DNA from 3 places in the Lentzea sp. JNUCC 0626 genome. Region 1 is predicted to be linked to each of the others. Evidence: riboswitches for the same ligand, from Rfam matches in the RefSeq annotation. Region 1 holds a riboswitch; each other region holds the start of a gene.
What was found. Region 1 has a riboswitch for cobalamin ahead of cobN (cobaltochelatase subunit CobN). Riboswitches for the same ligand answer to the same signal wherever they lie in the genome.

Region 1 (4,478 bases):
AGCGGGACGACCTCCAGGTTCGTGACGCGCCGCGACTGGTCGTCCCACACCGGCCGGACGCCGAGCAGTGCGAAGACCTCGGCGATGTCGTCGCCGGAGGTGCGCATCGCGGACGTGCCCCAGACCGACAGGCCGACCGACGGCGGCCACTCGCCGTCGTTCTCCTCGCGGTAGCGGGCGAGCAGCGAGTCGGCCATCGCCTGGCCGGTCTCCCACGCGAGCCGCGACGGGATGGCCTTCGGGTCGACCGAGTAGAAGTTGCGGCCGGTCGGCAGCACGTTCACCAGGCCGCGCAACGGAGAACCCGACGGGCCCGCCGGGATGTAGCCGCCGTCGAGCGCGTGCAGGACGTTCGTCATCTCGTCCGTGGTGCGGGCGAGCCTCGGCACGACCTCGACGGCCGCGAACTCCAGGATCTTCTGCACGTCCTCGGACTCGTGCAGACCTGCTGCGGCAGCACGATCCCAGCCCGCGTCCTCCATCGCCTGGACGAGCGCGCGCGCCTCTTCCTCAACCGCGTCAACGTCTTCGCGGCCGGTGGTCGTGAGCCCGAGCGCTTCCCGCAGGCCCGGCAGCGCGGCGACCTGACCGCCCCACATCTGCCGTGCCTGCAACATCGCGAGCACGAGGTTGACGCGGACGGACCCCGTCGGCGCCTCGCCGAGGATGTGCAGGCCGTCGCGGATCTGGACGTCCTTGACCTCGCACAGCCAGCCGTCGACGTGCAGGATGAACTCGTCGAACTCCGCGTCGTGCGGCCGGTCCTCCATGCCGAGGTCGTGGTCGAGCTTGGCGGCCTTGATCAGCGTCCAGATCTGCGCGCGGATCGCCGGCACCTTGGCCGGGTCCATCGCCGAGATGTTGCCGTACTCGTCCAGCAACTGCTCCAGGCGCGCGATGTCGCCGTAGCTGTCGGCGCGGGCCATCGGCGGCACCAGGTGGTCGACCAGCGTGGCGTGCGCGCGTCGCTTGGCCTGCGTGCCCTCGCCCGGGTCGTTGACGAGGAACGGGTAGATCAGCGGCAGGTCGCCGAGCGCCGCGTCGGTGCCGCAGGACGCCGACATGCCGACGGTCTTGCCGGGCAACCACTCCAGGTTGCCGTGCTTGCCGACGTGCACGACGGCGTCGGCACCGAAGTTCGACTCGACCCACCGGTACGCGGCGAGGTAGTGGTGCGACGGCGGCAGGTCCGGGTCGTGGTAGATCGCGATGGGGTTCTCGCCGAACCCGCGCGGCGGCTGCACGATCACCGCGACGTTGCCGGACCGCAGCGCGGCCAGCACGATCTCGCCGTCCTTGGACTTGCTGCGGTCGACGAAGAGCTCGCCCGGCGCCTCGCCCCAGTGCTCCTGCATCGACTCGCGGAAGTCGTCCGGCAGCGTCTCGTAGAACTCGCGGTAGTCGGCCGCGGCGATGCGGATCGGGTTGCTCTCGAACTGCTCCTGCGTGAGCCAGTCCGCGTCCTGACCACCGGCGGCGATCAGCGCGTGGATGAGCTTGTCGCCGTCGAGTTCGTCGACGCCCGGCAGCTCGTCGCCGATGTCGTACCCGTGCTCCTGCATGGCCTTCAGCAGCCGGACGGTCGACGCGGGCGTGTCGAGGCCGACGGCGTTGCCGATGCGCGAGTGCTTCGTCGGGTACGCCGACAACATCACGACGATCTTGCGTTCGGCGACGGGGATGTGGCGGAGACGGCCGTGCCGCACCGCGATGCCCGCGACGCGCAGCGCCCGTTCGGGGTCGGCGACGTAGACGGTCAGGCCGTCCTCGTCGATCTCCTTGAAGGAGAACGGGACCGTGATGATCCGGCCGTCGAACTCCGGGATCGCGACCTGGGTCGCGGTGTCCAGAGGAGACAGTCCGTCGTCGTTCTCGTCCCACGTCTCGCGGCTGGAGGTGAGGCAGAGTCCTTGCAGGATCGGCACGTCCAGCGCGGCCAGCGCGCCGACGTCCCACGCGTCGTCGTCACCGCCGGCGGACGCCTTGGCGGGGTTCGTGCCACCCGCCGCGAGCACCGTGACGACCAGCGCGTCGGCCTTGCGGAGCGTGTCGAGCAGCTCGGGCTCGGCGGTGCGCAGCGACGAGCAGTAGACCGGCAGCGGCCTGCCGCCCTTGGCCTCGATGGCGTCGCACAGCGCGTGCACGAACGAGGTGTTCCCGGCGACGTGGTGCGCGCGGTAGTAGAGCACCGCGACCGTCGGACCTTCGGCCTTCGGTTCATCCCGCTCCAGCACACCCCACGTGGGGGTAGCCGTGGGGGCCTCGAAGCCGTGGCCGGTCAGCAGCACGGTGTCGGAGAGGAACTTGTGCAGCTCGGTGAGGTTCGCCGGGCCGCCGTGCGCGAGGTAGAGGTGCGCTTCGGCACACACGCCACCGGGCACCGTCGACAGCTCCATCAACGCCGCGTCGGGCTGCATCTCGCCACCGAGCACGACCACGGGCAGCCCGCAGGCCAGCAGCCAGTCGAGCCCTTCCTCCCACATCCTGCGGCCACCGAGGATGCGCACGACGACCAGCTCAACACCCTCCACGAGTCCGGGAAGGTCGTCGACGGTCGTGCGTGCGGGGTTGCCGAGCCGGTACTCGGCACCGCTCGCACGCGCCGACAGCAGGTCGGTGTCGGAGGTCGACAGCAGCAGGATCACGCAGGGCTCCATCCCTCGTGGGGTCCTCGCCCCAGATTGCGGGTCACGGGCGAAGCAGAGTTCCTGACTCCCAGCCGGTTCGGCCGGTCACAGTGGCGGGACCGCGCCGGATTCGCACCGGCTTCCTCCTGCGCTTCGTCGTTCGAGCTCACCCTAACCGGCGGGTTACAGTCCGACCTATGCGTAGTCACCCGGATGCCTGCCCCGGCGCCGTCGAGCTGCACGCCGCAGCCGACGGTGGGCTGGCCCGCATCCGGGTGCCGGGCGGGACGCTCTCCGCTGCTCAGTGGGACGTCGTGCGGGCTGCGGCTGCCGAGCTCGGTTCGGGTGCGATCGAGCTGACCTCGCGGGCGAACCTCCAGCTCAGGGGCCTGGCGGACGGCGTGGAGCTGGGTGCGCGGCTGGCTGCGGCGGGGTTGCTGCCGTCTTCGACGCACGAGCGGATGCGCAACATCATCGCGGCGCCGCTGGAGGACAACCAGGGGCTGGTCGACGAGATCGACGCGGCGCTGTGCGGGGACGCTGCGCTGGCGGACCTGCCGGGGCGGTTCCTGGTGACGGTGGGGCACGCGGTGAGCGGGCTCGGCGGAGACTTCGGCCTGGTCAGCACCTCGGAGGGCACCGTTCTGCTGCTCGCGGGCCGCGACACCGGCGTCCGCGTCACCGATCCCGTCGACGCCGTCCTGTCCGCCGCCCGCCTCTTCCAGCAACTGCGCGGCACGGCCTGGCGCCTGTCCGAAGTGGACGACGGTGTGCGAAAGATCACCGCCCACTTCGGCACCTTCGACGCCCCGCGCATCACCCCGGCTGTGACCCCTGTCGCACCTTCACCGTTGACCCCGGGCGTCCCGCTCGGCCGCCTCGGCGCGGCGCAGCTGCCCGGCGTCGCCCTGCGCCTGACCCCGTGGCGCAGCCTGGTCGTGCCCGCCGGCACCGACACGTCCGGCCTCATCACCGACCCGCGCTCCCCCTGGCACGGCGTCAGCGCCTGCACCGGACGCCCCGGCTGCGCGAAGTCGCTCTCCGACGTACGCGCCGATGTGCGCGCTTGGCTCGATATGCCCCACCACACACACGGGCCAGGCCGGGTACCCCCAATTTCGATTCTAGGGAGCAGGTCCGACAGTCCGGGCGCTGTGCACTGGTCGGGTTGTGCCCGCCGCTGCGGCCGCCCGGCGGGCGATGTGATCGAGTTCGTCGCGACCGGCGACGGCTACGAGGAGATCCGTTGACGCAGTACATCAAGGACGGGGCGGAGATCTACCGCCAGTCCTTCGCCACCATCCGCGCGGAGTCGGACCTCAGCGGGTTCCCCGACGACGTGGCGCGGGTCGTCGTGCGCATGATCCACGCGTGCGGCATGACCGACCTGCCCGCCGACGTCTCGTTCTCGCCGAACGTCGTGCGCAACGCGCGCGCAGCACTCCAAGCAGGCGCGCCGATCTTGTGTGACGCCAACATGGTCGCGTCCGGGGTGACGCGCCGGCGGCTGCCGAAGGACAACGAAGTCCTTTGCTACCTCCAAGATCCGCGCACCCCGGAACTCGCCAAGACCATCGGCAACACGCGCAGTGCCGCCGCCCTCGAACTGTTGCAGGACCGGTTCGACGGCGCGGTGATCGCGATCGGCAACGCGCCCACGGCGTTGTTCCACCTCCTCGACCTGATCGCCGCCGGCGCACCGCGCCCGGCCGCGATCCTCGGCATCCCGGTCGGGTTCATCGGGGCCGCGGAGTCCAAGGAAGCTTTGGCCGCAACGGATCTCGAGCACCTCGTGGTGCGGGGACGGCGCGGCGGCAGTGCCATGACGGCGGCGGCCATCAACGCGATTGC
Region 2 (4,478 bases), 4.4 Mb from region 1:
CCTGTCGTGGCAGTCGCCGTAGAGCTGGCCCGAGTTCTTCAGGCCGGGCGCGATGTCACCGTTGGGCGAGATCGCCGGCGTGGGGTAGCAGCCGTCGCCGTCGTAGTCGAACGCCGGCTGCCACTTGCCGTCGGCCTCCTCGTAGTTGGCGGGGATGGCCTGGGGCGGGGCGGCGAACGCGACACCGGGGACCAGTGCTGTCAGCAGCAGGGCGCCGGCGAGCGCGGACAGGAACTTCTTCCTCAACAGAGGCCTCCGGGGATGCAGGGGTAACTAAAGAGGCTTGCGAGGCAGACGGTGGTATATGAACCGCCTTCACGTCTAGGTGCTTCGCCAAATCTTTGCCGTACCGGGAAATTCACAGCCCTGGAACGGAATCGATCACGTCCCAGGGCTGCTCACCGCGTTACCGCAGGTCGGCGCGCACCCGGTTGGCCGCCGCGACCAGGTTGCGCAACGCGGGCTCCACTTCGGCGTAACCGCGCGTCTTCAGGCCGCAGTCGGGGTTGATCCACAAACGTTCACCTGGCACCGCCCGCACCGCCTCGGTGATCAGCGCGACGACGTCGTCCTCGGTCGGCACCAGCGGCGAGTGGATGTCGTAGACGCCGGGACCGATGCCGCGCGGGAAGTCCAGGCCCTCCAGGATCTCCATCTTGGACCGGGCCGCCTCGATCGTCGTGACGTCGGCGTCGAGGTCGGAGATCGCGCCGATCACCTCGCCGAACTCCGAGTAGCACAGGTGCGTGTGGACCTGCGTGCCCGTCGTCGCGCCCGAGGTGGCGAGCCGGAACGCGCCGACCGACCACTCCAGGTAGGCCGCCTGGTCCTTCTCCCGCAATGGAAGCAGCTCGCGCAACGCCGGTTCGTCGACCTGGATGATGCCGATCCCGGCGGCCTCCAGGTCGCGGATCTCGTCCCGCAACGCCAGCGCCACCTGGGCCGCGGTGTCGGCGAGCGGCTGGTCGTCGCGCACGAACGACCACGCGAGGATCGTGACCGGCCCGGTCAGCATGCCCTTGACCGGCTTGGCCGTGAGCGACTGCGCGTAGGTGCTCCACGCGACCGTCATCGGGGCCGGGCGCGAGACGTCGCCGTGGATGATCGGCGGCCGCACGCACCGCGACCCGTAGGACTGCACCCACCCGAACTCCGTGCCGGCGAAGCCTTCGAGGTGTTCGGCGAAGTACTGGACCATGTCGTTGCGCTCGGGTTCGCCGTGCACCAGCACGTCCAGGCCGATGCTCTCCTGCAGGTCGATCACGCGCGCGATCTCGTCCCGCATCCGCTGCCCGTACTCGTCCTCGGTGATCTCGGCCCTGCGGACGGCGGCGCGGGCCTTGCGGATGTCGCCGGTCTGCGGGAACGAGCCGATCGTCGTGGTCGCGAGTGGCGGCAGGCCGAGGCGTTCCTGTTGGGCGGCAGCACGTTCCTGGTACGGCGCGCGGGTGCGGTGCTCGGGCTTGAGTGCCTCGATGCGCGCCCGGACGTGGTCGTCCCGGCGCGGGCTCGGCAGGTCGCGCGTCGCCTCGTCGGCCCACGCTCCGTCGGCGCCGGTGCGCAAAGCGTTGCCCAGCACCACGATCTCGCGGACCTTCTGCCGGGCGAACGCCAGCCGCGCCTGCACGTCCGGGGCGAGCGTCTCGGCGTCGAGGTCGTACGGCACGTGCAGCAGCGTTGACGACGACGAGACGACGACTTCGCGCGCGGAACCCAGCAGCGACGCGGCTTTCGCGAGGGCGGCGTGCAGGTCGGTGCGCCAGACGTTGCGGCCGTCGACCAGGCCCGCGACGAGGATCTTGTCGCGCATCGCGGGGATCGTGACCGACGTGTCCGGCGCGCTGACGAGGTCGACGCCGATCGCCTCGACCTGCGACTCGGCGAGGACTCCGAACGCCTCGCCGAGGTCGCCGTAGTAGCCGGTGACGAGCAGCTTCGGCCGTCCGGGCAGGCCACCCAACGTCCGGTAGGCACGCCGCAGGGCGTCCAGTTCGGCGGGGGAGCGGTCGGCGGCGAACGCCGGTTCGTCGATCTGCACCCACTCGACGCCCTCGACGCGCAGCCTGCCGAGCAGTTCGACGTAGGCCTCGACCAGGTTGTCGAGCAACGCGATCGGCTCGAAGCCGGGGACCGTGCTCTTGGCCAGCAGCAGGTAGGTGACCGGGCCGAGCAGCACCGGCCTGGTCGTGACGCCGAGGTCGAGCGCCTCGCGGTACTCGGCGATCGGCTTGTCGCCCGCCAGCCGGAACTCGGTGTCCGGGCCCAGTTCCGGCACCAGGTAGTGGTAGTTGGTGTCGAACCACTTGGTCAGTTCGAGGGCGGCGGCGCCGTCACGGCCTCGTGCGGCGGCGAAGTAGGTGTCCAGTTCGGACAGTCCGAGGTCGCGGAAGCGTTGCGGGACGGCGCCGAACAGCTGGGTGGTGTCGAGCACCTGGTCGTAGAACGAGAACGTGTTCGACGGGATCGAGTCCAGTTCGGACAGTTCGGCCCAGGTGCCGGCGCGGAGTTGCCGGGCGGTCTGCTGGAGGGCGGCTTCGTCGATCCTGCCCGCCCAGTACTGCTCAACGGCGCGCTTCAGTTCGCGCTTCGGGCCGATCCGGGGGTAGCCGAACACGGTGCTGCCGATGGTCACAGGCTCTCTCCTCGCGAGCGTGCGGAAGCACCGGAACTCCCGGAAAGCGCGAGGCAGCACGAAGCCTGCCCGTCAGCCCGCCCGAGAGGCTCCGGAGCAGCGCGCACCGGTCGGTGCGCGCACCTGCGGCAGGTCTTCGGACTCGTGGGCGCCGTGCGTTCGCCTACCGGCCGTCGCTTCCCAGGTCTCGTGGAGACCCAGTGCTTTCTTGACGGCTTTCGTTCCCACTCACCGCTGCGGGGCAGTCCCGGATTCGCACCGGGTTCCCTTTTGCTCCACCCGGAACGAGCCCAGGTGAACCGCTGGCGTGATCGAGACTAGCGGGCCGCGCCGAGCATGCCCAGCGCCATGGCGCCGTACTGGATGGTGAGATCGGTCAACTTCAGCGGCCCGTCCGGCGAGTACCACCGCGACACCCCGCTGCACATCTCCAGCAACGCGAGCCGCGCGACGCTCGGTTCGGTGACGTTCAGCCGTCCGGCCTGGACGCCGTCGACGATCGCGTCCTGCCAGATCTGCTCGTAGCGGTCGCGCAACGCCACGATCTCCGCGCGCCGATCGCCCGTCAGCGCCCGCATCTCGCCGTCGACGACCGCGGTCTCGCGCGGCTTCTCGGCGTGCGCCTGGACGTGCATCTCGACCAGCGCGACGAGCCGGTCCGTCTCGTTCGCTGCTCGTGCGGCGATGGCCTCGGCCTGGGTGATCAGCTCGGTGAGGCTGGTGCGCATGATGCTGACCAGCAGGTCTTCCTTCGTACCCATGTAGTGGTAGAGCGTCGCGGACGAGAGCCCGGCGGCCTGCGCGAGGTCGCGGATGCCGGTGCCGTGGAAGCCGCGTTCGGCGAACAACCGCACGGCGGCCTCGCGGACCCGTTCCTCCGTCGTCATCGCTGCCTCCTCTTGACCGGCTGTTCGTGCTCACTCTAGCGTCAGGCCCAATCGATCGATCGATCGAAGGGGAGCGATGACCGTCGACTACGCGTGCCACGAGGGTGTGGCCGTGCTGCGCCTGAACCGTCCGGAACGGCTGAACGCCGTGGTCCCGGCCCTGGTGGACGACCTGCTGGCGGCGTTCGAGCGGGCGCGTTCGGAGGCCCGTGTCGCCGTGCTGGCGGGGCGTGGGCGGGCGTTCTGCGCCGGCCACGACCTCAAGGAGCCGGTGCCGGTCGAGACCGTGCTGGAGACGCGGGCGCGACTGGAACGCATCCAGGACGTGACGCGGGCCGTGCGGGACTTCCCCGGGGTCGTGATCGCGGCGGTGCACGGGTACGCGCTCGGGGCAGGCTGCGAGTTTGCGCTGGGCTGCGATCTGGTGGTCGCGCACGAGGACGCGCAGTTCGGGTTCCCCGAGGTGAGCGTGGGGTTGAGCGTGACCGGCGGCATCTCCGCCCTGTTGCCGCGGATGGTCGGGCTGCCGCGCGCCAAGGAGCTTCTGCTGCTGGGAGAACGGGTTTCGGCGGCGCGCGCCTACGAGTGGGGGCTGGTCAACCGGGTCACGTCCGATCACGAGAAGACGGCGCTGGAGTTGGCTGCCGAACTGGCCTCCCGCCCGCCGGTCGCGGTGTCGCTGGCCAAGCGGGTGCTGGACCTCGGTGCCGATGCGTCGATGGAGGCCGCGCTGGCCACCGAGGTCGATCACGCGATCCTGACCAGCCTGTCCGGGGAGAACGAGGCGCCGCGCGAGGAGTTCGGCCGTGGCTGACCTTCTGTCGGCGCTGCGCACGGCCGTGCTGAGGTGGCCGGACAAGGTCGCGTGGACGTTCGATCCGGGCGGCTCGTTCACGTTCGCCGAGATCGACGGCCTGTCCGACGGGTACGCGCAGGCGTTGCGGGACAGGGGGATTAGC
Region 3 (4,478 bases), 840 kb from region 1:
ATCTCCGCCCAGCCTTCACGTGCGGCGGCGGCGTGGTCGTCCTCGGTGCCCTGCTTGCGGGTCCAGGACCAGCCCTCGCCCATCTTGTGCCACTCGACGGCACCGCCCTCGCCGGTCTCGTCGTGCAGCCGGCCGAGCGCCTTGAACGCGGACTCCTCGCCCACCTTCCACTTGGCGGACTTCACGAACTGGAACACGCCGATGTCCCAGCCCTGGTTCCAGCCGCGCAGCGCCATGCCGAACGCCGACGTCGACTTCCCCTTCATCTCGCCGGTGTGCAGCATCAGCAACGGGCGGTTGCGGCGCTGCCGGGTGGTCAGGCCGTCCTTCGGAACCTCGGTGGGTTGTCCTTGGGGCACAGGGGTTTCTCCTTGCTCGTTGGTCGCTGCTCCGCAGACTCCGGTGAGTTCGCCGGGAAGCGAACTCACGCGGCCCGGACGACGCCGGCGAGGTGGTCGGCGGACAGCTGCTCGAGCCGGACGCAGGTGCCCTGCAACGCCTCGGCGATCTTCGCGGCGAGCCCGAGGCGGACGTGGCCCTGTTCGCAGTCGACGACCACGACGGCGGTCTGCTCCAGCAGTCCGGCGGCCTTCAGCGCGTCCTTGGTCGGGTCGCCGCCGAGGCCACTCGACGTAGCCCGGCCGTCCGTCAGCAGCACCACCAGCGGACGCTTGCGCGGGTCCCGCAGCCGTTCGATCTCCAGCACGCGGTGGGCCTTCAGCAGACCGTCCGCCAACGGCGTGCGGCCGCCGGTGCGCATCTTCTTCAACCGCGTCGCGGCGGCGTCCACGGAAGTCGTGGGCGGCAGGGCGACCTCGGCGGTCTGGCCCCGGAACGTCACCACACCCACCTTGTCGCGGCGCTGGTAGGCGTCGCGCAGCAACGAGATCACCGCGCCGCTGACCGCCGACATCCGCTTCTGCGCGGCCATCGAGCCGGAGGCGTCGACGACGAACAACACGAGGTTCGACTCCTTGCCCTCCCGCACGGCCTTGCGCAGGTCGGCGGCGGTGAGCAGCAGTCCGGGACCGCTGCGGCCCCGCGCGGCCTGGTGCGGCGCGGCGGTCGTCAGCGTGTCGACCAGGTGCAGCCCACTGCCGTCCACAGTGGACGAACGAACGATCCGGCCGGTGCGGGCACGGGCCCGGGAACGCTTGCCCGGCGCACCTTCCCCGACGCCGGGAACCTCCAGCAGCCGCGCCTTGAACGCGGGCGAGGGTTCCGGTGCCGGACGGTCGGCAGGCGCGTTCCCGTTGCCCTTCGGGCCTTCCTGCGGTTCGGGCAGCTCGCCACCGCCGGGGCCGTCGTCGTCCGGACCCTCGTCCGAAGGCTCTTCGGCGTGCTCGGCCGCCTGCTTCATGGCGTCCTCGAGCTGCTGCTCCTCGATGCCGGGCTCGTCGAACGGGTCGCGGCGGCGCCGGTGCGGCAGCGCGAGCCGGACGGCGGTCTCGACGTCGATCTCCTCGACCGCGCCGACCCCGCGCCACGCTGCGTGCGCGACGGCGGCACGGGCGACCACGAGGTCCGCGCGCATGCCGTCGACCTCGAAAGCCGCGCAGACAGCGGCGATCCGGCGCAGCTCACCGTCCGGAAGGGACACTCCGGCCAACCGCGACCGGGCGTCGGTGATCTGCTGCTTCAGCTGCACGTCCTCATCGGCCCAGCGAGCGGCGAACCCGACCGGGTCGGCCTCGTAGGCGAGCCGGCGACGGATGACCTCGGTGCGCACGGCGACGTCCCGCGCGGCCTTCACGGCCACGGTCAGCCCGAACCGGTCGAGCAGCTGCGGCCGCAGCTCACCTTCCTCGGGGTTCATCGTGCCGACCAGCAGGAACTGCGACGGGTGCGACACCGACACGCCCTCGCGTTCGACGTGCGCACGCCCCATCGCGGCGGCGTCGAGCAGCAGGTCGACCAGGTGGTCGTGCAGCAGGTTGACCTCGTCGACGTAGAGCACGCCCCGGTGCGCGGCGGCCAGCAGGCCGGGCTGGAACGCGCGCTTGCCCTCGGTCAGCGCTTTCTCCAGGTCGAGCGACCCGACCAGGCGGTCCTCGGTGGCACCGACGGGCAGTTCGACGAGCCGGGCTGGGCGCCGCTCCACGCCGTCGTGCGGTGCGTCGGGGCAGTCGGTGGTCCCGGGCGCGCACCCGAACCGGCAGCCCGCCGAGACGTCGAGCTCCGGCAGCAACGCGGCCAGCGCACGCACGATGGTCGACTTCGCGGTCCCCTTCTCGCCTCGGACGAGAACGCCGCCGATGCCGGGGTGCACGGCGTTCAGCAGCAGGGCGAGCCGGAGGTCGTCATGGCCGACGACAGCCGAAAACGGGAACATGCTCAGCGAAGTCCTTCCTCGGGTGTCCACGCCCGCGGTGAGGTGAAGAGGGGGACGAGTTCCTGACTTCCGGCGTCCAAAACCGGTCACAGTCGCGGGACGGCGCCGGAGTTCCACCGGCTTCCTCGCGTTCCCCTCACAGCCCCGGCATCGTCGCACTTCGCACGGCCGGGTCCAACAGCCAGGTGAGCGACGTCGCTAGATCAGCCCGAGGAACTCCTGCCACGTTGCCCTGACCTCGTCCGCCGTCCACTCCAGCGCGGGGCCGGCCACGGTCACCTCGGTCTTGGCCAGCGGCCCGTCCTGCCAGAACCCGCCGAGGAACTTGCCGCTCAACTCCTTGAGCCGGGCCGGGTCGCCGGGCAGGTGCAGCGCGAACTGGTGGGTGTGCGGTTCGGGCTGGTCCATCGCCTGAGCGACGACCTTGGCGTGCGCGACGTACTCGCCGAGCTTCGGCAGGACCGTGTCCAGGCCGTGCAACGCCGACAGCGCGGCGGGCCACTGCTGGAACAGCATGCCGCCGTACCGGTGCCGCCAGACCCGTGCCTGCTCGACGAAGTCCCGCGACCCGGCCAGCGCCGCCCCGGAGATGCCTTCGAGGGACTTGTAGAACGACACGTAGACCGAGTCGAACAGCCCCGCGATCTCGGGCAACGGCTTGCCCAGGCCGTGCGTGCTCTCCCACAGCCGCGCGCCGTCGAGGTGCACGACCGCGTCCCGTTCGCGGGCCAGGTCGACCGTCGCGGTCAGCTCGTCCCAGGTCGGGAGGACGAACCCGGCCTCGCGGTCCGGCACCTCCAGCAGCAGCGTCCCGAACGGCTCGGGGCACGTCCCGACGTCGGCGTTGCGCACCTTGATCGGCCGCAGCCCGGACAGCACGGTCAGCGCGTCGTCCTCGTGGTGCAGCGGGTGCGCCTGCGGGTGCATCGCGACGATCGGGTTGTGCGTGCGGTCGGCCCAGCACCGCAACGCGATCTGCTGCGCCATCGTCCCGGTCGGCACGAACAACGCGGCCTCGGTGCCGAGCAACGCGGCGACCCGCTCCTCCAGCGCACCCACCGGGCCGCCGTCGCCGTACCGGTCGGGGTCGACGTCCGGCACCGGGCCGAGCGTCTCCAGCAGCGTCTTCTTGCGGACTCCCGAGAGCTGACGGTTCATCACCCCAGCATCAAACCTCAGGTCAACGGCTCACAGCCACCGACTTCGGCGCGCGGAACGACAGCAGGTTCAGCCACTCCGGTCGTGGTCCGACCAGGTGCAACGACGGTTCGTGCGCCGCCACCGTGCGCAACGTCACGGCGGCCTCCAGCCGGGCGAGCCCCGCGCCCAGGCAGAAGTGGCGGCCGTACCCGAACGCCAGGTGGCGCGAGTCGGTTTCCTTACCGCTCAACAACAACACGAGCTCCGCACCGGCCGGAACGTGCACACCGGACAGAACGACCTCACGCGCGGTCAGCCGCCGCCACGTCACCACGGGCGTTTCGGTCCGCAGCACGTCCTCGACGAACGCCTCCGCGACGCCGGGTTCGGGCAGCCGCGCCCACAGCGAACGGTCCTGCAACGCGCGCCGCAACGCCGTGGACAGCAACTGGGTCGTCGTCTCCTGGCCGGCGATCAGCAGGAAGTAGCAGAGGCCCGCGGAGTCCTCGGCGGACACACCGGCGTCGGCCAGCGCGCAGAACAAGTCGCCGTCGCGGGCGTGATAGCGCTTGATCAGCCATTGGTGGAAGTCGCCGACGTCGCCGACCAGCTCCAGCTGACGTTCGCGGGTGATGTCGCCCCAGAAGAACTCCAGCGACCCGGAGCTCCACCGCTTCAGCGTCGGGATGTCGACGTTGGGCAGTCCGAGGATGTCCATCAGCACGATCGCGGGCAGGTCCCAGGCGAGGTCCCGCACGAGATCCGTGCCACCCAGGCGTTCCAGAACGAGGGCTTCGATGCGAGGCTCCGCAGCGGCAACGCGCGCGGCCGTGAAGAACGACGCCACGAGTCGCCGCAGGTCAGCGTGTGACTCGGACCCGTTGTTCGCGAGCGTCGGCGGGAGCGAGAAGCGGGCGCGGACCAGTGATCGCAACGCCGCCGGAGCCACCGGCGTCACGGCGGTCAGCGCGTTGTCGGGCAGGTACGTGACGGGATCGGCCAACAC

Region 2: another riboswitch for cobalamin. It lies ahead of metE (5-methyltetrahydropteroyltriglutamate--homocysteine S-methyltransferase); the one in region 1 lies ahead of cobN (cobaltochelatase subunit CobN).
Region 3: another riboswitch for cobalamin. It lies ahead of JNUCC0626_RS42410 (putative cobaltochelatase); the one in region 1 lies ahead of cobN (cobaltochelatase subunit CobN).

What each region holds. Positions count from the first base shown of each region.
Region 1 is NZ_CP171635.1:9,873,284-9,877,761, reverse strand. Features, by position in the region: gene cobN (cobaltochelatase subunit CobN) at 1-2,645, opposite strand, end outside; cobalamin riboswitch at 2,682-2,817, opposite strand; gene JNUCC0626_RS46560 (hypothetical protein) at 2,825-3,877, shown strand; gene JNUCC0626_RS46555 (precorrin-8X methylmutase) at 3,874-4,478, shown strand, end outside.
Region 2 is NZ_CP171635.1:3,688,451-3,692,928, reverse strand. Features, by position in the region: gene JNUCC0626_RS15565 (NPP1 family protein) at 1-246, opposite strand, end outside; gene metE (5-methyltetrahydropteroyltriglutamate--homocysteine S-methyltransferase) at 407-2,632, opposite strand; cobalamin riboswitch at 2,743-2,951, opposite strand; gene JNUCC0626_RS15555 (TetR/AcrR family transcriptional regulator) at 2,950-3,519, opposite strand; gene JNUCC0626_RS15550 (enoyl-CoA hydratase/isomerase family protein) at 3,596-4,333, shown strand; gene JNUCC0626_RS15545 (AMP-binding protein) at 4,326-4,478, shown strand, end outside.
Region 3 is NZ_CP171635.1:9,037,239-9,041,716, reverse strand. Features, by position in the region: gene cobO (cob(I)yrinic acid a,c-diamide adenosyltransferase) at 1-359, opposite strand, end outside; gene JNUCC0626_RS42410 (putative cobaltochelatase) at 425-2,332, opposite strand; cobalamin riboswitch at 2,370-2,502, opposite strand; gene JNUCC0626_RS42405 (threonine aldolase family protein) at 2,531-3,490, opposite strand; gene JNUCC0626_RS42400 (hypothetical protein) at 3,513-4,478, opposite strand, start outside.